3 regions of the Metabacillus sp. B2-18 genome follow, and region 2 is predicted to be linked to each of the others. Evidence: a T-box and tRNA genes for the amino acid it is inferred to sense, from the RefSeq annotation. Region 2 holds a T-box; the other regions hold tRNA genes.

Region 1 (7,670 bases), 540 kb from region 2:
ACCAACAATAGAGTTGTATTTGTTTACATAGGAACAGACCGTTCAACAGGTGATTCGTTAGGTCCATTAGTAGATTCATTCCTAAAAAAGAAGGGTTACAGAAATGTAATTGGTACAATTAACAACCTCGTACATGCTACAAATCTAAATGAGAGGCTTAGTGATGTTCCTTCAAATAAGAAAGTAATTGTAATTGATTAAATGTTAGGGAAAATTGAATCATCGGCAAGTTTTATGTATTTGATGGAGGACTAAAACCTGTGCAGGGGTTGGTAAAAAGAGTTAGATACTGTTGGCGATTATAACATAACAGGTGTCGTCAATGTAGGAGGATTTTTATCACAATGAAAAAGTGGATCAAATCGAATTTATGTTTGCTACTTCTATAGAAATTAAATAATAACGAGGTAAAACCATGTTGTCGGAAAGAAGAAAATGATGTGATGAATATCTCTCTAGGAGTTAAATAAAAAATAAAAAAAGACCAGGATTAGATCACTAGTCTCTTTTTTGACGCGCCTTAGAGGATTCGAACCTCTGACCGACGGCTTAGAAGGCCGTTGCTCTATCCTGCTGAGCTAAAGGCGCAATTTATAAAGATAAAATGGCTCCGCAGGTAGGACTCGAACCTACGACCGATCGGTTAACAGCCGATTGCTCTACCACTGAGCTACTGCGGAACAAAATGAAATATGCATGATTTAAAGTGGAGCTAAATGAACTCGAACCATCGACCTCACGCTTATCAGGCATGCGCTCTAAGCAGCTGAGCTATAACCCATAAGTTTCTTTTTGGAGCGGGTGAAGGGAATCGAACCCTCATCATCAGCTTGGAAGGCTGAGGTTTTACCACTAAACTACACCCGCATATTGAAATGAATTGGAGGCACCACCCGGATTTGAACCGGGGATAGAGGTTTTGCAGACCTCGGCCTTACCACTTGGCTATGATGCCTTAAAATAAATGGCTGGGCTAGCTGGAACCGAACCAACGCATGTCGCAGTCAAAGTGCGATGCCTTACCGCTTGGCTATAGCCCATTGAATAACCTTCAAGAATAAACTTCCCTGAATAAGCTACATGAATCCTCATCGCAAGAGGATATTCTGGGGTATTTCTGACAGGAAATATCACGGAATATCGTCGACAACTAGGTATACTTTCCAGCTTAATCTGTGTCGATCACTTTATATTCCAAACTTTCTACACAAAAATAAAAGTCTCGTGCTCTACACCAGCAAGAGGATATTCTAAAGGAAATATCGTCGAAAACTAAGTGCTTTTAAGCATCTAAAAATACTAAGTAACAAGATACTAAGCAACGATGTCTGAATATACAATTGGGGCGGCTGATGGGAATCGAACCCACGAATGTCGGAACCACAATCCGATGCGTTAACCACTTCGCCACAACCGCCATTAATTTTTATATATTGGCAGGGGCAGTAGGAATCGAACCCACACCAAAGGTTTTGGAGACCTCTATTCTACCGTTAAACTATGCCCCTAATATTTAAGAGTTGTTTTTTAAATTAATGCTAGATATGTTGCTGTCGCAAAAATCTATGGTGGAGGGGGGCAGATTCGAACTGCCGAACCCTAAGGAGCGGATTTACAGTCCGCCGCGTTTAGCCACTTCGCTACCCCTCCATATATGAGAGTGCCGGCGAGAGGACTTGAACCCCCAACCTACTGATTACAAGTCAGTTGCTCTACCAATTGAGCTACACCGGCATTACTATAGATGTATATAAAGTTTTTCCTTACTTACCTGTCACCCAAATCTCAGGAAGTTCATTCAAGTAGCGGCTCGATTTGTGTGCTGAAGCAAAAGCTTCGAAGCATATTCGATCGTGCTCTACCAATTGAGCTACAGGCATCATTATAGATAAAGGTGGCTCGGGACGGAATCGAACCGCCGACACATGGATTTTCAGTCCATTGCTCTACCAACTGAGCTACCGAGCCGAATAATTAGTTAGTATTAATAAGTAAGATAAAGGATTGCTCTTTACGTATAAGTTATTTATACGTATAACTTATACGTATTCTACTAGTGTTTTTAACTAGTAGATCGTCCTCATCTCAGAAGGATTATTCAAGAAGCAGCTTGATGAGTACGCTGAAGTTTTATTCAGAGAAGCATATTCGAACGTGTTCTACTAACTGAGCTACCTAGCCAAATTAGTTTACGGCAATAATGGCGGTCCGGACGGGACTCGAACCCGCGACCTCCTGCGTGACAGGCAGGCATTCTAACCAACTGAACTACCGGACCAGAGTTTTTTCACGTAGTGAAAATAACTTACCTTAACATAATATTTTAACATTCATATTACATTACATTTTTTTGGTTGCACTTAACAGCACTACTATATTGACTTGCTTAGATGATTACTCGACGTAGCATCGTCAACTGAAATTGGTTGCGGGGACAGGATTTGAACCTGCGACCTTCGGGTTATGAGCCCGACGAGCTACCGAACTGCTCCACCCCGCGATGATAAAAATATAATAAATTATATGGAGGAGGAAGGGGGATTCGAACCCCCGCGGGCTTTGACACCCCTGTCGGTTTTCAAGACCGATCCCTTCAGCCGGACTTGGGTATTCCTCCAATAACATATGTGACCTATTGGTCGTTTGTGAATATGGTAGCGGCGGAGGGAATCGAACCCACGACCTCACGGGTATGAACCGTACGCTCTAGCCAGCTGAGCTACACCGCCATAGTTACAATACGCTCATTGTAAAAAACCATGTTCGTCATGTCTCTTCCAGACACATTCCTCACAAGCCTACAATGGAGATTTTTCAAGATGTTTACGGCTCGCTCTAGCCAGCTGAGCTAGACCGCCATAATCATTGTTTGTTACTTATAAATTTGGTGGAGCCTAGCGGGATCGAACCGCTGACCTCCTGCGTGCAAAGCAGGCGCTCTCCCAGCTGAGCTAAGGCCCCAATATTTAATGATGGTCGGGAAGACAGGATTCGAACCTGCGACCCCTTGGTCCCAAACCAAGTGCTCTACCAAGCTGAGCTACTTCCCGTACTTGATAACTAAAACTGGCGCGCCCGAGAGGAGTCGAACCCCTAACCTTTTGATCCGTAGTCAAACGCTCTATCCAATTGAGCTACGGGCGCATAGTTTTTAAAAGTTTTTGGATTAATGTGCGTTATTTTCGCTGACGCGAAAAAACGTTGGTGCCGAGGACCGGAATCGAACCGGTACGGTAGTCACCTACCGCAGGATTTTAAGTCCTGTGCGTCTGCCAGTTCCGCCACCCCGGCACTACTATTGGAGCGGAAGACGGGATTCGAACCCGCGACCCCCACCTTGGCAAGGTGGTGTTCTACCACTGAACTACTTCCGCAATATTGTTAGTTATTTTCGCTAACGTGAAAAAACTTTGGTGCGGGTGAAGGGACTTGAACCCCCACGTCACAAGGACACTAGATCCTAAGTCTAGCGCGTCTGCCAATTCCGCCACACCCGCATAGTAAGTTAATTCGCTAGTGCGAAAATAATATGGTGGAGGATGACGGGATCGAACCGCCGACCCCCTGCTTGTAAGGCAGGTGCTCTCCCAGCTGAGCTAATCCTCCAAATCAATATGTTACTTCCTATTAATTTAAATTATAGTAAGTGACCCATACGGGATTCGAACCCGTGTTACCGCCGTGAAAGGGCGGTGTCTTAACCGCTTGACCAATGGGCCATATTTATTTTTGACCATAAGATGGTCATGCCTGGCAACGTCCTACTCTCACAGGGGGAATCCCCCAACTACCATCGGCGCTGAAGAGCTTAACTTCCGTGTTCGGCATGGGAACGGGTGTGACCTCTTCGCCATCATTACCAGACAAATTTCAAAGACAAATATTATTATAATTACTTCACGAAAAATTTCAAGACCTTTTTATAAAAAACTTATTTCGCTTGTCTTGTTTCGAATGAAGCAGGATTTATAATTTATCACACTAGTTAATCATGTGTCAATATCTTAATTGTATTTACCAAGCTTACTCGGCAACGGAAACAATCATATCATCTCAATTTATAAAAGAAAAGATCCAAATTATGGGCTATTGAGTTTTTATTTTTCTATATAAGTAATCTCCCTCTCAAGCTCATTAAATGATTCTACTTAGGATAAACTACTTTTGACAATTTGGAGGTGTGTAAAATGACCTTGGAGCAAGAAAGGGATTTTATTACAGTCGAAGATGAGAACGGCAAGGAAAGAACATTTTCAGTTGAAGCATTACTTGTAGTGGAAGCTGACACCTATGCTCTATTGACATCAAAAGACCATTATTATGATCCAATCATTATGCAGGTTTTAAACGAAGAAGATGGTCAATATCTTGTTGGAGTTTCAGATCCAATTAAAAAGAATATCGTTATAGATGCGTATGAAATTGCTGTTGATGCGAACCCTGCTAATTAAACCTTTCCTGCTCAAGCTGGTTCACATAACAAGTATCTAGTATACAACGAACAAAATAAAGTTCTTTTCAATATGACAATTGGTCATCGAGCAATCGGGTTGCCTTTAATCCAGCTTACGTACATTGGAAGTTATGTTCCATCAATAATGCCAGATAGATATAATGCTTTTATCTATATAAACCAGTCAAATGCTCTCAATCTAATTAAGGTACAAGAGGTCTTACTCTAATTAAGGTAAAGAGTTAAATTTTACTCCCTTCTTCCTCATAAGTAAAGGCTAGAAATTAATTTTTCCCTTGTTATAATGCTAAATGGATAGATTATTTCAAAAAGGTGGGCATTTATGGGGAACACATGTCGGTTTGTTGTCAATGCGGTAGGTAAAAAGGGAGAAACTTACTATACGCAACTAAACACAAAAAAAGAACTTGAAAATTGGATAACAGACCATCAAGACAAATTATTAATGGATGAATTAAAAATCGTAGACAAGAAATTACCGCCTTTCTTAAAATGGTTTTTGAACAAATAAAATAAGAAGCATAAGGAGATATTTGGTTATCTTCTTATGCTTTTTTCTATTTAAAGGAAGTAAAAGGCTAATTGTAATATTACACATACTTTCATTTTACACTTATTGGACCTTTTCATTTTAAACTTTCCCCCATATAATTACCTTTTAAGGGGGGAAATGAATGGCGGACATCAAACAATATATTTTCTTTGATTTCGAAATGATATGCTCTGATCAAGGGATGGCTTTTGAGAAGATGGAAGCCATTCGTTTGGGCGCTGTAAAATATGAATTAGATTCAAAAAAAATTTCATATTTTGATCGATTTATACGACCGGAAAACAGCAATCCTTTAACTGAATTTTGCAAAACGTTAACCGGTATTAAAGATTCTGATTTACAAAAAGCAAGCGATTTTAAAGACGTTTTTGCTGAATTTCTTGAATGGGTTGGTGGGTTAAAGAAGTCTCAATATTTTTCCTGGTCGCCAAGTGATTTATCACGACTAAAAATCGACGCATTAAAACATTGCATTCCTGAACGTACAATTAGAAAAATTGAAACACGATATACTGACTTTCAAGATATTTTTAAAAAGACAGTTTCTAAGACTAATATTTCGGTTGAGGATGCATTAGCTCTGTATGGATTAGAGTTTTTAGGTGACAAGCATAACCCTATGTATGATGCTTACAATACACTTCGTATTTATCAAAGCTATTTGTGTGAACCGATTAAATCCGACATGATTATGCTAAAAAAATTCATCTTTGAAGAAGAATCACCTGAAGATATGAATATGATAAATCTAAAGCTTTCTATGCACATGCAACAAGACGCCAAAGAAATAACAGAACAATTACGCGAGATATACCGGCTACGTGATGTAAAGAAGCTCTTAAAGCCGATTAAGAGACTTTCTCTAAAATATGAAAATGTGTTTATAAATCGATCTGGAATATTTACAAGACAAAATGTATATGATGCAGAGTGCTTTCTTTCTTTTTATCAAGATTTTCTTTTTACTTTTGAAGAACATTTTGCGCATTCTTCAAGAGTTGTTATTTTACACGAATATATGCTTAACCCATTAAAGGAAGTTATCTCAATAAACACTAAAAACCCCACCTTCATTTAGTGGGGTTTTTAGTTTCGTTCATTACCTTCTATTATAGCAAGTATATCTTTGGTTTAATTAGGCCTCTATTTTACTCAATAATGCTTGATAAAATCTCTCAGGCTCATCAGGCGAAAGATGTACTTTCTTTACTTTTCTCTTAAAGCCATACATGAATCTGGCTTCCTGCTCACAAGTAAATTCGATTTCAAAAATTGGCTTTTCTTTCATAAAATCAGATAATACTGCATCAAATACCTTTTCTCTCTCTTCTTTGGACAATTTTTCAGGACCATCATAATAGCGAATGCTTTTTATCTCCTCTAATGGAACGATTAGCTGCTTTGCTAATCCAACCTGTAAAGACATCAAACGGTCACTAATAATGAAAGGCGTTAGGCGAATAGAGTGAATTTCAGCTACTAAAAAGAAAAGGGTGTACACATTCAAAACGAGTGAGATGATCGCCACAATCTCATTCCAAGAATGAAGTAAAAAATGAAACCCTACAGATTCAAGTATCAAAGCGTGAATTAACATGATATTAAATGCCATAGAACTTGACTTTTTATGGTACGAAAACATTTCATGATTATTACTAATAGTCAGTGATTTCTTTCTCCAAGTGCAAAGGCTAAAATAAAACATAGAAAGTTCAGATACGATTATACTTAAGAATCGCGAAGGCTTTAACTCTTGATAAATAGACTGTTCAATTCGATATTGTAGTGTAGGAATTTCCGTTTGGTGTGTTTTTACTCTTTTTAAGATAGCTGGTATTTTGGTTATTAATTTATAAAGAATGTAAAGCTCTAGTAATAATAATGCCCCTTCCCCAGCAAAGAGCAGGTATTTCACAAAAGAATAGGATGAAAGTAGTCCATTCGGTACAACAAGATAAGCAATCCCATAGCCTGCTAATGCAACAGGAAGTAGATATTTTAGCGAGTAGCGTTTTCTTATAATAAAAAAATACGCCAATAATGGAATAACAATAATAAAATCAAACAGAGAACCTAATGCAACCCCATTCGGAAGCGGTTTCATAAATTCCACACGATAAAGCATTGTATTGGCTGCAATAATTAATGCAAGAAGAATAAAAAAACTAATCCAGCTTTTCTTTGTAAAAGCATGCATCATGCATACCTCCTTTCTTCTATTATATAAGAAAAGATAGATAGAAATGGGCGTAAATAAAGGTAATTTATTACAATTTTATGGCGGATTTATTCTTATCTGATTAAAATGATTGTTTATGCAATCCATTAACAATAGAAAAAAGCCGTACCAATTCGGTACAGCCTCTTCATTCGACATACTTCGGGTCGTGCCTGTCACTTGTCGAATTGTCATTTGTCAGACTAGAGCTTTGTTCACTACCGCCGCAATAGATTCCTTTAATATACTAATGATTTTCTCAACTTCTGGTTTTGTGATGATTAGCGGAGGTGCTATAACCAATGTGTCGCTATCGTTATATATAACACATCTGCATATTAAACCACGTTCAGCAGCTTCAGCCATTACCCTTGGAGCAACCTTTTCTGTAAACCGCTCTTTTGTATCACGATTTGAATAGAATT
Region 2 (7,670 bases):
AGTTGTACCGCCCCAGTTCGTCATAACAAATGGACCATTATAAAGTAAAGTATCATGAGAAGTTGCATATTTATCGCCTTGCTCCTCAACAAACTTTCTGTTTTGTGGATAGAAAGAACCAAACGCCATTAAAGATTCAAAATATGGAACTGGTTTTTCTAAAGTGATTTCAAGAGTTTTTTCGTCAATTGCTTTAATACCTAAAGTGTTAAGATCATATTCTTTTTTCTCAGCTGCCGCAGCAGTGATTTCTTTTGCTCCTTTGATTTTCCCTTCCATCATGTAAGGACCATAAGGAGAAGCAGTTGCTGGGTCAATCGCACGTTGCCATGCAAATACGAAGTCATCTGCAGTTACAGGATCTCCGTTTGACCATTTAGCTTCTTTTAATTTTACTGTGTAAACAAGACCATCTTCACTAACTTCCGGCTCACCATCAGCCATACCAGGAACAGCATTTTGTTCTTGGTCTAAACGATATAAACCTTCCATAGTATTAGCTAATGCTGTAAAACTCGCAGCATCTTTTGCCATTACACTATCCATAGAAGGAATTTCAGATATTTCTAAAACCTTTAATTCTTGCGGAACTGATTCTGCAGCGTTTTCTTTATCGCCTTCAGTCTCAGTAGCTGTGTCACCACCGCCGTTACATGCTGCTAAGAACATGCTAAGTACTAGCGATAATGCTAAAAGTAGAAATAATTTCGACTTTTTCACAAATTTGACCTCCCTTTTTTTAATACAAGTTTGCTTTACAGAGATTATTATACAAGTATTCAAACAATTGTGCATTTACTTTTTTAATAAAGTTTACAGAAATGCAATAATAGTAAAGAAAATTGAATAAAAAATAGGTATATATACCTATGTATTTCATAAGAATTTTCTTAATCTTTTTAACACTTTTTGTAACAACACTTTAACGCGTTGACTTGTAAAGGGTTATATAATCTCACAAACTTTTCTTGGAGAATATGTAAATTTTTCAACTCAACTATTTCATTTTTTATAAAAATTTCTACTAATACTTTGTCTACTATAATAATTTCTCGACTTTTTCCCTTCCCCCTTTCTTCTGTTATAATAATCGTTATGAAATTGTAGAAAAGAGTGAAGAACATGCCCGATAAAAAATCGTTTACGCTTGTTATTGTGTCATTAATTTTGTCAATCTTACTATCGTTTTTTATTTACCAAAAATTAACGCTGCTTTCATTTATTAATATTTCTTTCTTCTTTGGAGCTGGCTTGCTTTTCATTGCATTCTTAACACTCACTGTTAAAGGGGGATTCTTTGATGGGATAACATATGGATTTAGAAGAATGTTTGTATCAAAAGGAAAAGAATTATCAAAGCAAGAGGTAGAAGAAATGACTCCAGTTTCAGAGCTACTCACATTTAACCACTCCCCGTTTTTAATCAGTGGGATTATAGTAACTGTAATTATGACCCTTGCAACAATCCTTTATTATTTATAGAAACCATTTGCAAAGAAGAAAATCTTTCCTTATAATTAGAAAAAAAATAATCGGCTATGAAAAAGAGTAGTACATATTAGGAGCATTTAAAGAGAGCCTGTGGCTGGTGGAAACAGGTAATGACCGATATGGAATGGACTTTTGAGCTTCTGTACAGAAAGTTAGTACGTACAGACGTTTTCTGCGTTAAAGATTAAGTGATTTCTACTATAGAAATAAGTAGGGTGGCACCGCGGTCCATCGTCCCTATCAATGGGACGAGTGGGCCTTTTTGTATGTTTCAAAAGAAGTGTGACCAGCTTATCAAATACAAGTTTCACCATTTAGGAGGAAAACAAATGAAAACAATTTTTTCAGGAATTCAACCTAGCGGCTCAGTAACGTTAGGAAATTACATTGGGGCATTACGACAATTTGTTGATTTACAGGATGAATACAATTGTTATTTTTGTATAGTTGATCAACATGCAATCACTGTTCCCCAGGATCGATTAGCTCTTCGTAAAAACATTCGAAGTCTCGCAGCACTTTACCTTGCTGTTGGGATCGATCCAGAAAAAGTAACATTATTTATTCAATCTGAGGTTCCAGCACATGCACAAGCCGGGTGGATGTTACAATGTGTTGCCTATATTGGCGAGCTTGAAAGAATGACTCAATTCAAGGACAAATCTCACGGGAAAGAAGCAGTTGTTGCAGGATTGCTCACATATCCACCATTAATGGCAGGAGATATTCTTTTATATAATACAGATCTTGTACCAGTTGGAGAAGATCAAAAGCAGCATCTTGAATTAACGAGAGATATAGCAGAGCGCTTTAATAAGAAATATAACGATATTTTCACTATACCTGAAGTTCGTATTCCAAAAGTAGGTGCGCGTGTTATGTCACTTGCAGATCCTACAAAGAAAATGAGTAAATCAGATCCAAATCAAAAAGCTTTTATCACATTATTAGACGACCCAAAACAAATTGAGAAAAAAATTAAAAGTGCAGTAACTGATTCAGAAGGTATAGTTAAATATGATAAAGAAAATAAACCAGGTATTTCTAACTTACTTTCGATTTATTCCATCTTTACTAATGAATCAATTGAAGAAATTGAAGCTCGTTACGAAGGAAAAGGATATGGAGATTTTAAAGCGGATGTTGCAAACGTAGTAATTAATACACTTACACCAATTCAAGAAAAATATCATCAATTAATGGAGTCAGAAGAATTAGATGAAATTTTAGACAGAGGTGCAGAAAAGGCAAATGCTGTTGCAAGCAAAATGATTAAGAAGATGGAGAATGCAATGGGACTTGGTCGTAAGCGAAAATAAAGGATAAATGAAAAAACGATGTGTAAATGTTTTCGTTACATTCTCACATCGTTTTTTTTATATGTAGCTCGTCCACTTTAATTAACTTTTGATTCATGCTCCATATCCCAAAGCTTCTCAAAGAAAGGTTGTCCCTTAATTAATCGCTCACATAACTGGATATGCTTTGGAGACCATCCATGTATAGTTTCTTCATATAATTGTCTCCATACTTCATCAAACTCTCGTTGCTGGATATCCTCATATTTCGTTGGATTCCATTCAGTATACCAATACTTTACCTCTGCGGCATTTTTAGTTGCTTGTAACTGATCAAGTGCCATAAATAATAATTGCTTTAATTGGCGCTCTTTTCTTGTTAACCCTCTCATATGTTGAGGTGCTAACGATAAAATATGATATTCTTTTTCTTCTTCACTTAACAATTCAATTGAATACTCTTCAGGCTCAATATCCTTTACCATTTCGAATACTAGTTGCTCCTGTCTTGGAATGATTCGGCTTTTGCGAATAGGAATTGTATAACCAATTGTGTCAACTGCGAGAATACCAATTCCATCTGTAACAACAAAACAATAATCCAACTGTATTCTTTCATGATTTTTACGAATATAAGCCTTTTGGAAAATATCTTTTAGTAGACCAGGTGGTAACTCCGCTAAGTTGTTTTCTATGTAGTCAAAAAGTAAGGAATTAACCTTTAATAGGGGAACCTGATCAAGAAGTTCAACACTGTCATCCTTTCTCCATTCATGAAAATGACAGACGTTGTACCCGTTCTCTTCACCTTCAAACCAATTTACCCAAACATCATGAAGAAATAACATTATTTGACCCCTCACTTCAGTACCATTTGTCAAACAGTATAGGCAAATTTTAGATAAATTATTCCAATCAATGAAGAATATGCTTGATTTTATTATGCAAGGTTGTCCTACTTAAAATATATGTTGTGAATTGTAAGAGAATGTTACTTTTCACAACATTAAAGGGTTTAATTATTGAATAAAATCCTCTGCTTCCATTCCTAAAAGTGCTTTTGTCCCCTTGTTCGTTTTCTCCATATAATTCTTCACAAGATGATAACCTACTGAATAACCAAGCATTTTGGGATAAAAACCTGTACCAAACATAAGCTGGGTAAACTTTGGATCTTGCCTAGTCGTTTTTTTCTGGGGCAAAATTATTCTTTCTAAGAAACGATCGCATTGATGAGGATGATAAAGCTTCGTCCATTCTGCTACGGCCTCTTCTCCGAGTTTTTCACGAACGGCATTTTCCGCCAATCCTTCCATTACCATTGTATCTATAATAGTAAAATCCTTTTCTGGTTTTGTGATAGATGCCAAACGACACACATGATGATATTCATGAGTTAGCAAGGACTTTATATCTTCTTTTTTCACATCTTGTGATAAAAATAAAAATAACTTATCATGAAATGCTAATCCAGATCGGCCTCTATACTCCATCTCTATTTTCCTGTTATAAACATCTACTGGAAACACAAAAATAGGGACACTTGGTCCGTTCCATTCACTTTTTAACTTCTTTTTTTCATCATTGATGAAATGCAATAGTCGTTTATCCTTTATAACATCAATCCAATCCTGGCTAGCTGGAGATCGTTTATACATACCAAAAGAATGGAGATAGTTTGAAATGTCACGTGCATTCATTTTAGAGAAGTAAGGTGTTAGTTTCTCACAAATTTCATATTGGTCTGGGGATGTTTCTAGCCACTCTGTTGTGTTTATCACACTCATTTTGTTTAATCACTCCTTCCCTCTTTAGTTTATGAATCGAAGGAAGGACTGTTCTTACTTTTGGAGATTACGTGGGAAATTAATAAAAGCAAAAAGCCAAATCAATTTTGATTTGGCTTTTTTGTGTTATGCATGATATTTTTTAAAGATGATCGTAGCATTGTGACCACCGAAACCTAGTGAGTTGCTCAATGCTGTATTAATTTCTTGTTTACGTGCTTCATTTGGAACATAGTCCAGGTCACAATCAGGATCTGGAGTTTGCAAATTGATTGTTGGTGGAAGAATTCCTTCTTTAATAGCTAGAATACTAAAAATAGCTTCTACACCACCAGCAGCACCTAAAAGATGTCCTGTCATTGACTTAGTTGAACTAATTGCAAGCTTATTAGCGTGCTCACCGAATACTTCTTTAATCGCTAATGTTTCAAACTTATCATTATAGGGAGTACTTGTACCATGTGCATTAATATAATCAATTTCATTAGCGTTAAGACCACTGCGTTCAATTGCCATTTTCATTGCTCTTGAACCACCTTCACCGTTTGGAGCAGGTGCTGTGATATGATAAGCATCACCTGTTGCGCCATACCCAACTATTTCAGCATAAATAGTTGCACCACGTGCTAGCGCATGCTCTAATTCTTCAAGAACAATAATTCCAGCTCCTTCACCCATAACAAAGCCATCTCGATCTTTATCAAATGGACGACTAGCTGTTTTAGGGTCTGGATTTGTTGATAATGCCTTGTTTGCAGTAAAACCTGCAAATGACATTTCAGTTAACGGAGCCTCTGCCCCACCAGTAATCATCACATCTGCTTCTCCACGCTCGATAACTCGGTAAGCATCTCCAATAGAATTTGTTCCGGTTGCACAAGCTGTAACTGTACAAGAGTTAAATCCTTTTGCACCTAATGCAATTGAAACCTGACCTGTAGCCATATCAGGTATTAGCATTGGTACGAAAAATGGACTAACACGTCTTGGTCCCTTTTCTAATAACGTTCTATATTGCTGTTCAAATGTTTCCATTCCGCCAATACCAGAACCAATCCAAACTCCAACACGTGGAGCGATTTCGTCTGTTATTTCTAAATTGGCATCCTTTACAGCCATAAATGATGCTGCAACAGCATATTGTGTGAAACGATCCATTTTACGAGCTTCTTTTTTATCCATAAATTGCTCAACATCAAAATCCTTCAATTCTGCAGCAACTTTAGCCGAATATGGTTCAGAATCAATTCTTGTTATCGGACTAACTCCTGATACTCCATTGATCGCATTTTGCCACGACGTTTGCACATCATTCCCAATTGGAGTTAAAGCTCCTAACCCAGTTACCACCACTCGCTTTTTTTCCATAATGATGACACCTCACCTTTGAGAGAATTTATTTTATTTAGTAGTTTATATTGTTGTTCGACATATTTCGGGGAGTGACAGGCACGCCATCCCCCACCTTAGCACCTACTTACCCCAACGAAGAGCAATTGCTCCCCATGTTAGTCCACCGCCGAAGCCTACCATGACAATTAGGTCTCCGTCTTTAATCTTTCCTGCTTCTAGTTCTTCTACTAGAGAAATAGGGATAGATGCAGCAGAAGTGTTGCCATATTTGTTAACTGTTTTAGACATTTTTTCTACAGGTAACTCAAGTCGTTCACGAGCAGCTTCCATGATACGGATATTTGCTTGGTGCGGGATTAAGAAATCAACATCTTCTTTTGTTAATCCTGCTTTTTCCAAAACGTTAACACTTGACTCGCCCATTTGCCTTACAGCAAACTTAAACACTTCACGGCCATTCATGATGATATATTCATCTTGATATAAGTGCTTTCCACCTGTTCCGTCAGCCCCAAGCTCAAAGGATAATATTCCTTTTCCTTCACTAACAGGTCCAATAACAGCCGCTCCAGCTCCATCCCCGAAAAGTACCGCTGTATTACGATCATCCCAATCTGTAATTTTCGAAAGCTTCTCAACACCTACAACTAATACATGCTTATAAGCTCCGGATTCAATAAACTGTTTAGCTGTAACCATTCCATACATGAAACCAGCACAAGCTGCACTAATATCCATTGCCGCAGCTTTAGTTGCACCTAATGATTCCTGTAGCATACATGCAACAGATGGAAATGGTTGATCTGGTGTTACTGTCGCAACCAAAATTAAATCTAAATCTTCAGCTGCAATTCCAGCATCCTTTAGTGCTTTCTCTGCAGCAAACTTAGCCATATGAGAAGTATCAACTGAATCATCAGCAATGCGACGTTCCTCAATTCCCGTTCTCGATCTAATCCATTCATCTGATGTATCCATGATTTTCTCTAAATCAGCATTTGTAACAACTTTTTCAGGTGTGTATCGTCCGATACCAATGATCCCTGCGTTCATTTGTGCAGCCCCTTTATCTTTTTAATAAATAGTAAACAAGTGAATTTATTTTATCTAAATTTATATCAAATGTTATGACTTGGTACTAATTTTATCTTATTCAAAAATTTTTTTCAATATGAATGTTTTGGTTCACGAGTCTAGAACCCGTCTTGATCACATTCATAAAATATTATTACCTGGACCCTGACACTAATCTCTTTAAGGAGGTGTTAAGATGGAATATAACGAAACAATTTCTGAAGAAAACTCTCATAATTTAAATGATCCAATAACCAAAAACGATGAAAATAAAGAGAAGACCACCGTTTCAACAGATAAATTCACTCAACTCATGTTCGGAAATAGAGTTCCAAAAAGACTTCAACATTCCTCGCACCAAGAAGAAGAGCAAGAAAACAAAAAAGAAGATGTAAACTATTTTACTTTAATGGGGCAAATCGATGATATTATGGTTTCTCTCGAAAACCTTAAACCAGTTTTAAAGGAATTATCCCCTATTATGGATTTTTTAAAAAAGAAGAAATGATTTCCCCAAACAAGAAAAAGCTGCCAATGGCAGCTTTTATTGTGCATCCTTTTTTCCTAATTCGTACGCTTCTCCCATAACCTTTGTAAATAACTCAAGCATAGGTTGAATTGTTTCCATAGATAAGTCAATCCCTGAACCTTCCAATTTTTGCTTAGC
Region 3 (7,670 bases), 320 kb from region 2:
TAAATCTTACTTAGCCAAGAGTTGTTACTTGTAGATGAGATTTTCCAACCTCCATCTTCAAACAAGCAGATCCCTTCTGTTAACACTGTTTCCAAATGAGTTTGTAAAGCTTGAATATACTCTCCAAATCGTCCATTAGGATCCAATGCATCATGGTTATTTGTATAATATGGGAAGATTAGCCCTTCAATGGCCGGGATGATTTTAGAATCATTACCTTCTTTAATGACAGCTGGTATATATCCGTTAGGTGTAACATGAGAAACAATTGTAGCTGCACATTTTTCAGCTTGATCACCAGCTACTTTCGATAGATCTGTTAGATCATTTTCTCTAAACAGTTTCTCAAGTGCTACATATGATGCCCATGTTTTTCCAGCTAGATATATATTATTTCTAGCCTGACCAAGTGAAACATCCAAACTATCATAAGTTGTAATCTCGGCTCCACCCATAACACGTGTTGAATCAAGTCCCATTATCCCATCTCGTTTATCAGATTCAGGATGGTCACGATTCAACATACTTTCAAAGCACTGAACAAAAATATTTAAGTTATCATTTAACCACTTTTTGTCTCCCGTTTGTTCCACATAAACTGATGCACATAGTACCCAGTTAACCAGTTGTTCATAGGTCATATGTGAGAAGCACCCATCTAAACCATATAGCTCATAAGAAGAATAGTGTGGTCTAGAAATTGTATTTGCTACTCCCATATCATGTGTAAAACTGATTCCGCCCGGATATTCAGTTTTATCACCTGGAAAGCGAACTTTATCTTCATAACTGAAGCGTTTCACAAACATATCTAACTCATTTTTAACTGTCCATGGATTCATTTTTAATTCAAAAAAGATTTGGTCTACTGTTAAGTCGAATGTATTCATCATTCGATACTCACCCTCGTTCACAACCCAGAATGCTTCTCCATCAGCATCCAATAATTGAGTTGAGCCATAGTAGCTTCGAATCGAATGAATCATCATGAACTTTTGGTCTTCAGATAATTCAGAATCACTTACCAATCTATTAGCCTCTTTTGCACGACTAGCAAACTCATCAAAATTTTCTAATGCAAAAGTTGCGACAGATTCAATATTGGTAAAATAACGTGTGTAGTAGTAAGATGCATCCATTCCAGCTGTTACATAGCCAGAACGGTGGAAACAAACTGCAAATTTATATGTTCTTTTTTCTCCAGCAGGAACATCCATTACTAGTGCACCAACAGGTCCTAAACCAAAAGTCCAGTTCTCTTTATATGGAGTTGTTAATATATTTTCTATACTAAAGTGAAGAGCAGACTTTACTTCAGGATTATCTGATGTAATTGCTGTTAAGCGCCCCTGACCAATTCCCGCGATCCCGTCACATGTGTCATCTAATCGACGCATGGAGCTATAAGGATCACTTCCTTGATACCCAAAGAAAGCTCGGCGACTCTTAGTTCCTTTTGTATTATCTACTGTTAATTCAGCCCATACAGCTGGAATAATTGTTTTCTTCAGCTCATCATCTGCTACAGAAGATGGTTCGGGTACAGATTGAGCTTGGGTATAGACGGTAAAGGATAAGTCTCCAGCCTTCCAAGTGTCTGTTCCTAATTGAAAGTCACGTTGGATTTCTTCTTTTGAATAAGGAACAATGATTCGTGGTTTATCTGGATCTGGATCCATATTTTCTATATCATAGCGCTTACTTTCGTCATCTCCTACTTCAAAAAAAGGAAGTGCTTGGTACATCCCTTCCTGATCAATCGTTTCAACACCTACATAAACATTCTTCTTCGGTGAGCGGCCAAGTTCTAAATCCAAACCTCCCCCGTTTCCATAGAATCCAAGTGTAAAACTTGAAAAGGCTCCAATTGGTGAATGATGTGCATTAAAAAACATGTTTTTTGGCATTTTGTTCCCCAACTCCCCAAATATTTAGTAAATAAATACAAGCTACTAACAAAGATCATGGCTTATGTACTTATTAAAGCGATTACATTTTTCTATATCATAAGCTCCCTCATATCTGTGGTCATTATAACACCAAATTTAAAGTTTGTATATCCAACAAACTAAGTTTAGTGTTAAAATAAATAAAGATCAGATAAGGAGTTTTTAAAAGTGGAAACGATTACATGGAATCAGCATCTTGTGAAAAAAAATAATAAAGCTCTCGTATTACAACTTATTATGCACAGAGAACCTATTTCAAGAGCCGATATTGCCCAAATATCCGGTCTACACAAAGCAACCGTTTCATCATTAGTGAATGAATTATTAGAAGAAGAACTGATCTACGAATCTGGACCAGGAGAATCCAGTGGTGGACGACGTCCTGTTATTCTACATTTTAATAAAGTAGCAGGTTATGCGATTGGAATTGATATCGGTGCAAATTATGTATTATCTGTACTAACTGACTTAAAAGGCAACATAGTTCATGAAAATAATCACACAGTCACCCAAACTCCCTACCCTACTATTATGAATCTTGTAAAAAGTATGATTCAGTCACTAATGACTAATATGCCTCAAAGTCGATATGGTGTTGTAGGCATAGGTGTAGGTGTTCCAGGAATTGTAAACAAAGAGGGAATAGTCCTTCTTGCACCTAACTTAGGTTGGAAAAACTCCGATTTAAAACAAGACTTAGAAGAGTTATTCGAAGTGCCTGTAATAGTCGAAAATGAAGCCAACGCTGGAGCATTCTGTGAGCAAAAATTCGGAGCTGGAAAAGACTACGAAAATATGGTCTATATAAGTGCAGGTATCGGTATCGGTGTAGGTATCTTCTTAAATAGAGAGCTATATCAAGGTAAAAACGGATTCTCTGGTGAAATGGGCCATATGATTATAGACATGAACGGTAAGCCATGCAACTGCGGCAGCCAAGGTTGTTGGGAAGCATACGCATCAGAACATGCACTACTAGAACAAGCTGGAAGCAGCATCGAAGCAGTCTTAGAACTAGCCAAAAATCATGATCAAACTGCCCAAGGCCTTTTTAAGGAAGTCGGTAAATACCTTGGCATTGGAATTAACAATATCATCAATACCTTCAACCCGGATCAGGTTATTATCGGAAACAGATTAGCTTTAGCTAGAGAATGGATAGAAGAACCTATCAAGACCACAATTGAAAACCATACACTTACCCATCATCAAAATGAGCTACAGCTAGACTTTTCAAAGCTTGAACAGTACTCTACTGTACTTGGAGTCTCTGCATTTGCGGTTGAGAATTTTATTAAAGAGGATAGCAAAGTTTTATAGAATAGTAAAAATAATCTCCCTGTTTTCTTTGGAAAATGGGGAGATTATTTTTGTCAGAGCAAGTGTTTTATGAACTTCACATCGGGAATATTACTAGGAGGGAGATGATAAAATGAAAGTAGATCATAAGCCTAACTACATTGATATACAATTTGGCCATCATGAAATTATAATTAACGAACGCTATGAATTTTTCTATAACCTTAATGATGTGTTTATCGCCCTATGCTTTCTGGTTGGAAGTGTGCTCTTTCTTTGGGATTCCTTTGAAACATATGCTATTTGGATGTTTATCGTGGGTAGTGGACTATTCTTAATTAGACCTATGATTAAATTCATCAAACGATTTCACTTGAAAAAGGTTCGTAATAACTGAGTATTAGTTATAGGACTAGATCATTATATTTTGTAATGATCATTAACATATTTGGATGGAAGCAGCTATGTTTGGTTATTGTTCTTTGACAATCTTGTTCCCTCTTTAACAGCACAAAAAAGACAAGACGTTATTCATTGTCTTGTCTTTTACTATTGTATTAAGTAATGATTGTGTTTTGATACCAGTGGTCGGGGTCGAACCGACACTCCCGAAGGAACACGATTTTGAGTCGTGCGCGTCTGCCAATTCCGCCACACTGGCAAAGGATTAAGTCCACAATAATGGTGCCGAGGACCGGAATCGAACCGGTACGGTAGTCACCTACCGCAGGATTTTAAGTCCTGTGCGTCTGCCAGTTCCGCCACCCCGGCAAGGGTGTTAAAAAATGGAGGCGGCAACCGGATTTGAACCGGTGATAAAGGTTTTGCAGACCTCTGCCTTACCACTTGGCTATGCCGCCATCACTAAAACTAAAGCGGAAGACGGGATTCGAACCCGCGACCCCCACCTTGGCAAGGTGGTGTTCTACCACTGAACTACTTCCGCATCTTACTTTATCTATATGGTTTAGCCTATGCAATAGAACTAAAAAGTGTTAATAAAAAGTGGCTGGGCTAGCTGGATTCGAACCAACGCATGTCGCAGTCAAAGTGCGATGCCTTACCGCTTGGCTATAGCCCACTGAATTAGCTTCAAGAATAGGCTTCCTTGAATATGCTACATAAATCATAATCGCGAAATATCGTCGACATCCATGTGCTTTTCTGCATTTATAATTACTAAGCAATCATGTCTGATATATATAAATGGGGCGACTGATGGGAATCGAACCCACGAATGTCGGAACCACAATCCGATGCGTTAACCACTTCGCCACAATCGCCATCAAGTTTTTATAATTGGCAGGGGCAGTAGGAATCGAACCCACACCAAAGGTTTTGGAGACCTCTATTCTACCGTTAAACTATGCCCCTATAAATGGTGGAGGGGGGCAGATTCGAACTGCCGAACCCTAAGGAGCGGATTTACAGTCCGCCGCGTTTAGCCACTTCGCTACCCCTCCATATATGAGAGTGCCGGCGAGAGGACTTGAACCCCCAACCTACTGATTACAAGTCAGTTGCTCTACCAATTGAGCTACACCGGCGTCATTATAGATGTATATTAAGTTCAATCTTACTTACCAGTCACCCAAATCTCAGAGAGATTATTCAAGTAGCAGCTCGATTTGTGTGCTGAAGCAAAAGCTTCGAAGCATATTCGATCGTGCTCTACCAATTGAGCTACACCGGCGTTAAATTTAATTTAAAATAAATAAAAGGTGGCTCGGGACGGAATCGAACCGCCGACACATGGATTTTCAGTCCATTGCTCTACCAACTGAGCTACCGAGCCAATATAGTTTACGGCTTCCGCTAAGCTTCGAATCTCTTCGTCAGCTCTCTCACTCACATCCTCACGTATAGTCATACGCTCCAGTGCTCGTTCACTTGCTTCCTCGACCTTCTCGCTTATCGAAACCCTTTTACTCTATACTTAGAGATAGAGCAAATATTAATCTAACTAATAAAATAATGGCGGTCCGGACGGGACTCGAACCCGCGACCTCCTGCGTGACAGGCAGGCATTCTAACCAACTGAACTACCGGACCATTTTGGTTGCGGGGACAGGATTTGAACCTGCGACCTTCGGGTTATGAGCCCGACGAGCTACCAGACTGCTCCACCCCGCGATAATAAATATGGTGGAGGATGACGGGATCGAACCGCCGACCCCCTGCTTGTAAGGCAGGTGCTCTCCCAGCTGAGCTAATCCTCCAAAATAATACATAATTTATGAATTTCATTAAGGTTAGTTATTTTCGCTAGAGCGAAAAAACTATGGTGACCCATACGGGATTCGAACCCGTGTTACCGCCGTGAAAGGGCGGTGTCTTAACCGCTTGACCAATGGGCCATATTATATTTAAAATAGTGGCGGAGAGCAAGGGATTTGAACCCTTGAGACAGCTTACACCGCCTACACGATTTCCAATCGTGCTCCTTCGGCCACTCGGACAGCTCTCCAAAATGGCTCCGCAGGTAGGACTCGAACCTACGACCGATCGGTTAACAGCCGATAGCTCTACCACTGAGCTACTGCGGAATAATCCAAAGCCTGGCAACGTCCTACTCTCACAGGGGGAAACCCCCAACTACCATCGGCGCTGAAGAGCTTAACTTCCGTGTTCGGCATGGGAACGGGTGTGACCTCTTCGCCATCATTACCAGACAATGTGACAAAAACTATTATACTAAATTAGAAGAAGATTTCAAGTGTTTTTTTCACTTTCATATTCCTTCAAAACTAGATAACGATTCACAATTCAATTCACTACTGAGTTTAACGTTCTTACATGTCCAGCTCCAGAAGCTAAATCCTACGGTAATTTCACTCTCTCGAAGAAGTCAAAGAACGACTTCATCTCGATCGCTCCAATTCCCTATGGATTTGAACGAGCTTCTTCCGTTTTTCTATTTAGGTTAAGTCCTCGATCGATTAGTATCAGTCAGCTCCACACGTCACCGCGCTTCCACCTCTGACCTATCAACCTGATCATCTTTCAGGGATCTTACTCACTAATGTGATGGGAAATCTCATCTTGAGGGGGGCTTCATGCTTAGATGCTTTCAGCACTTATCCCTTCCGCACATAGCTACCCAGCTATGCCTTTGGCAAGACAACTGGTACACCAGCGGTGCGTCCATCCCGGTCCTCTCGTACTAAGGACAGCTCCTCTCAAATTTCCTACGCCCACGACGGATAGGGACCGAACTGTCTCACGACGTTCTGAACCCAGCTCGCGTACCGCTTTAATGGGCGAACAGCCCAACCCTTGGGACCGACTACAGCCCCAGGATGCGATGAGCCGACATCGAGGTGCCAAACCTCCCCGTCGATGTGGACTCTTGGGGGAGATAAGCCTGTTATCCCCGGGGTAGCTTTTATCCGTTGAGCGATGGCCCTTCCATGCGGAACCACCGGATCACTAAGCCCGACTTTCGTCCCTGCTCGACTTGTAGGTCTCGCAGTCAAGCTCCCTTGTGCCTTTACACTCTACGAATGATTTCCAACCATTCTGAGGGAACCTTTGGGCGCCTCCGTTACATTTTAGGAGGCGACCGCCCCAGTCAAACTGCCCACCTGACACTGTCTCCCAGCCCGATCAGGGCTGTGGGTTAGAATTTCAATACAGCCAGGGTAGTATCCCACCGACGCCTCCACCGAAGCTAGCGCTCCGGCTTCTCAGGCTCCTACCTATCCTGTACAAGCTGTACCAAAATTCAATATCAGGCTACAGTAAAGCTCCACGGGGTCTTTCCGTCCTGTCGCGGGTAACCTGCATCTTCACAGGTACTATAATTTCACCGAGTCTCTCGTTGAGACAGTGCCCAGATCGTTACGCCTTTCGTGCGGGTCGGAACTTACCCGACAAGGAATTTCGCTACCTTAGGACCGTTATAGTTACGGCCGCCGTTTACTGGGGCTTCGGTTCAAAGCTTCGCTTGCGCTAACCTCTCCCCTTAACCTTCCAGCACCGGGCAGGCGTCAGCCCCTATACTTCGCCTTGCGGCTTCGCAGAGACCTGTGTTTTTGCTAAACAGTCGCCTGGGCCTATTCACTGCGGCTTTTCCGGGCTATTCACCCTAAAAAGCACCCCTTCTCCCGAAGTTACGGGGTCATTTTGCCGAGTTCCTTAACGAGAGTTCTCTCGCTCACCTTAGGATTCTCTCCTCGCCTACCTGTGTCGGTTTGCGGTACGGGCACCTCTCACCTCGCTAGAGGCTTTTCTTGGCAGTGTGGAATCAGGAACTTCGGTACTATAGTTCCCTCGCCATCACAGCTCAGCCTTCGCGACAACGGGATTTGCCTCGTTGTCAGCCTAACTGCTTGGACGCGCATATCCAACAGCGCGCTTACCCTATCCTTCTGCGTCCCCCCATTGCTCAAATGGTGAGGAGGTGGTACAGGAATTTCAACC

What was found. The T-box of region 2 lies ahead of trpS (tryptophan--tRNA ligase). A T-box ahead of a tRNA ligase gene usually reads a tRNA of that ligase, here a tRNA-Trp.
Region 1: it encodes a tRNA-Trp, which carries the amino acid that the T-box ahead of trpS (tryptophan--tRNA ligase) is inferred to sense. The anticodon was not compared.
Region 3: it encodes a tRNA-Trp, which carries the amino acid that the T-box ahead of trpS (tryptophan--tRNA ligase) is inferred to sense. The anticodon was not compared.

The regions. Positions count from the first base shown of each region.
Region 1 covers NZ_CP088245.1:1,447,494-1,455,163, reverse strand. The annotation lists gene LPC09_RS07340 (DUF1256 domain-containing protein) at 1-201, shown strand, start outside; tRNA gene LPC09_RS07335 (tRNA-Arg) at 515-588, opposite strand; tRNA gene LPC09_RS07330 (tRNA-Asn) at 606-680, opposite strand; tRNA gene LPC09_RS07325 (tRNA-Ile) at 708-780, opposite strand; tRNA gene LPC09_RS07320 (tRNA-Gly) at 794-867, opposite strand; tRNA gene LPC09_RS07315 (tRNA-Cys) at 882-955, opposite strand; tRNA gene LPC09_RS07310 (tRNA-Gln) at 966-1,040, opposite strand; tRNA gene LPC09_RS07305 (tRNA-His) at 1,342-1,417, opposite strand; tRNA gene LPC09_RS07300 (tRNA-Trp) at 1,435-1,508, opposite strand; tRNA gene LPC09_RS07295 (tRNA-Tyr) at 1,567-1,650, opposite strand; tRNA gene LPC09_RS07290 (tRNA-Thr) at 1,662-1,734, opposite strand; tRNA gene LPC09_RS07285 (tRNA-Phe) at 1,896-1,968, opposite strand; tRNA gene LPC09_RS07280 (tRNA-Asp) at 2,202-2,278, opposite strand; tRNA gene LPC09_RS07275 (tRNA-Met) at 2,424-2,500, opposite strand; tRNA gene LPC09_RS07270 (tRNA-Ser) at 2,525-2,617, opposite strand; tRNA gene LPC09_RS07265 (tRNA-Met) at 2,653-2,729, opposite strand; tRNA gene LPC09_RS07260 (tRNA-Ala) at 2,886-2,961, opposite strand; tRNA gene LPC09_RS07255 (tRNA-Pro) at 2,974-3,050, opposite strand; tRNA gene LPC09_RS07250 (tRNA-Arg) at 3,068-3,144, opposite strand; tRNA gene LPC09_RS07245 (tRNA-Leu) at 3,203-3,291, opposite strand; tRNA gene LPC09_RS07240 (tRNA-Gly) at 3,300-3,374, opposite strand; tRNA gene LPC09_RS07235 (tRNA-Leu) at 3,412-3,497, opposite strand; tRNA gene LPC09_RS07230 (tRNA-Val) at 3,531-3,606, opposite strand; tRNA gene LPC09_RS07225 (tRNA-Glu) at 3,648-3,719, opposite strand; rRNA gene rrf (5S ribosomal RNA) at 3,749-3,864, opposite strand; gene LPC09_RS07215 (DUF1292 domain-containing protein) at 4,188-4,451, shown strand; gene LPC09_RS07210 (hypothetical protein) at 4,797-4,985, shown strand; gene LPC09_RS07205 (3'-5' exonuclease) at 5,149-6,105, shown strand; gene LPC09_RS07200 (hypothetical protein) at 6,163-7,227, opposite strand; gene LPC09_RS07195 (aminotransferase family protein) at 7,444-7,670, opposite strand, start outside.
Region 2 covers NZ_CP088245.1:906,760-914,429, reverse strand. The annotation lists gene LPC09_RS04790 (peptide ABC transporter substrate-binding protein) at 1-720, opposite strand, end outside; gene LPC09_RS04785 (DUF3899 domain-containing protein) at 1,123-1,482, shown strand; T-box leader at 1,530-1,733, shown strand; gene trpS (tryptophan--tRNA ligase) at 1,821-2,810, shown strand; gene LPC09_RS04775 (YjbA family protein) at 2,888-3,637, opposite strand; gene LPC09_RS04770 (DUF2268 domain-containing putative Zn-dependent protease) at 3,809-4,576, opposite strand; gene fabF (beta-ketoacyl-ACP synthase II) at 4,703-5,944, opposite strand; gene LPC09_RS04760 (beta-ketoacyl-ACP synthase III) at 6,050-6,982, opposite strand; gene LPC09_RS04755 (hypothetical protein) at 7,200-7,511, shown strand; gene LPC09_RS04750 (ComZ family protein) at 7,548-7,670, opposite strand, start outside.
Region 3 covers NZ_CP088245.1:584,338-592,007, reverse strand. The annotation lists gene LPC09_RS03120 (glycoside hydrolase family 52 protein) at 1-1,907, opposite strand, end outside; gene LPC09_RS03115 (ROK family protein) at 2,118-3,269, shown strand; gene LPC09_RS03110 (YrhK family protein) at 3,382-3,645, shown strand; tRNA gene LPC09_RS03105 (tRNA-Leu) at 3,828-3,909, opposite strand; tRNA gene LPC09_RS03100 (tRNA-Leu) at 3,931-4,019, opposite strand; tRNA gene LPC09_RS03095 (tRNA-Cys) at 4,035-4,108, opposite strand; tRNA gene LPC09_RS03090 (tRNA-Gly) at 4,123-4,194, opposite strand; tRNA gene LPC09_RS03085 (tRNA-Gln) at 4,255-4,329, opposite strand; tRNA gene LPC09_RS03080 (tRNA-His) at 4,456-4,531, opposite strand; tRNA gene LPC09_RS03075 (tRNA-Trp) at 4,549-4,622, opposite strand; tRNA gene LPC09_RS03070 (tRNA-Tyr) at 4,628-4,711, opposite strand; tRNA gene LPC09_RS03065 (tRNA-Thr) at 4,723-4,795, opposite strand; tRNA gene LPC09_RS03060 (tRNA-Phe) at 4,971-5,043, opposite strand; tRNA gene LPC09_RS03055 (tRNA-Asp) at 5,224-5,300, opposite strand; tRNA gene LPC09_RS03050 (tRNA-Met) at 5,305-5,381, opposite strand; tRNA gene LPC09_RS03045 (tRNA-Val) at 5,392-5,467, opposite strand; tRNA gene LPC09_RS03040 (tRNA-Glu) at 5,531-5,605, opposite strand; tRNA gene LPC09_RS03035 (tRNA-Ser) at 5,624-5,715, opposite strand; tRNA gene LPC09_RS03030 (tRNA-Asn) at 5,720-5,794, opposite strand; rRNA gene rrf (5S ribosomal RNA) at 5,805-5,920, opposite strand; rRNA gene LPC09_RS03020 (23S ribosomal RNA) at 6,168-7,670, opposite strand, start outside.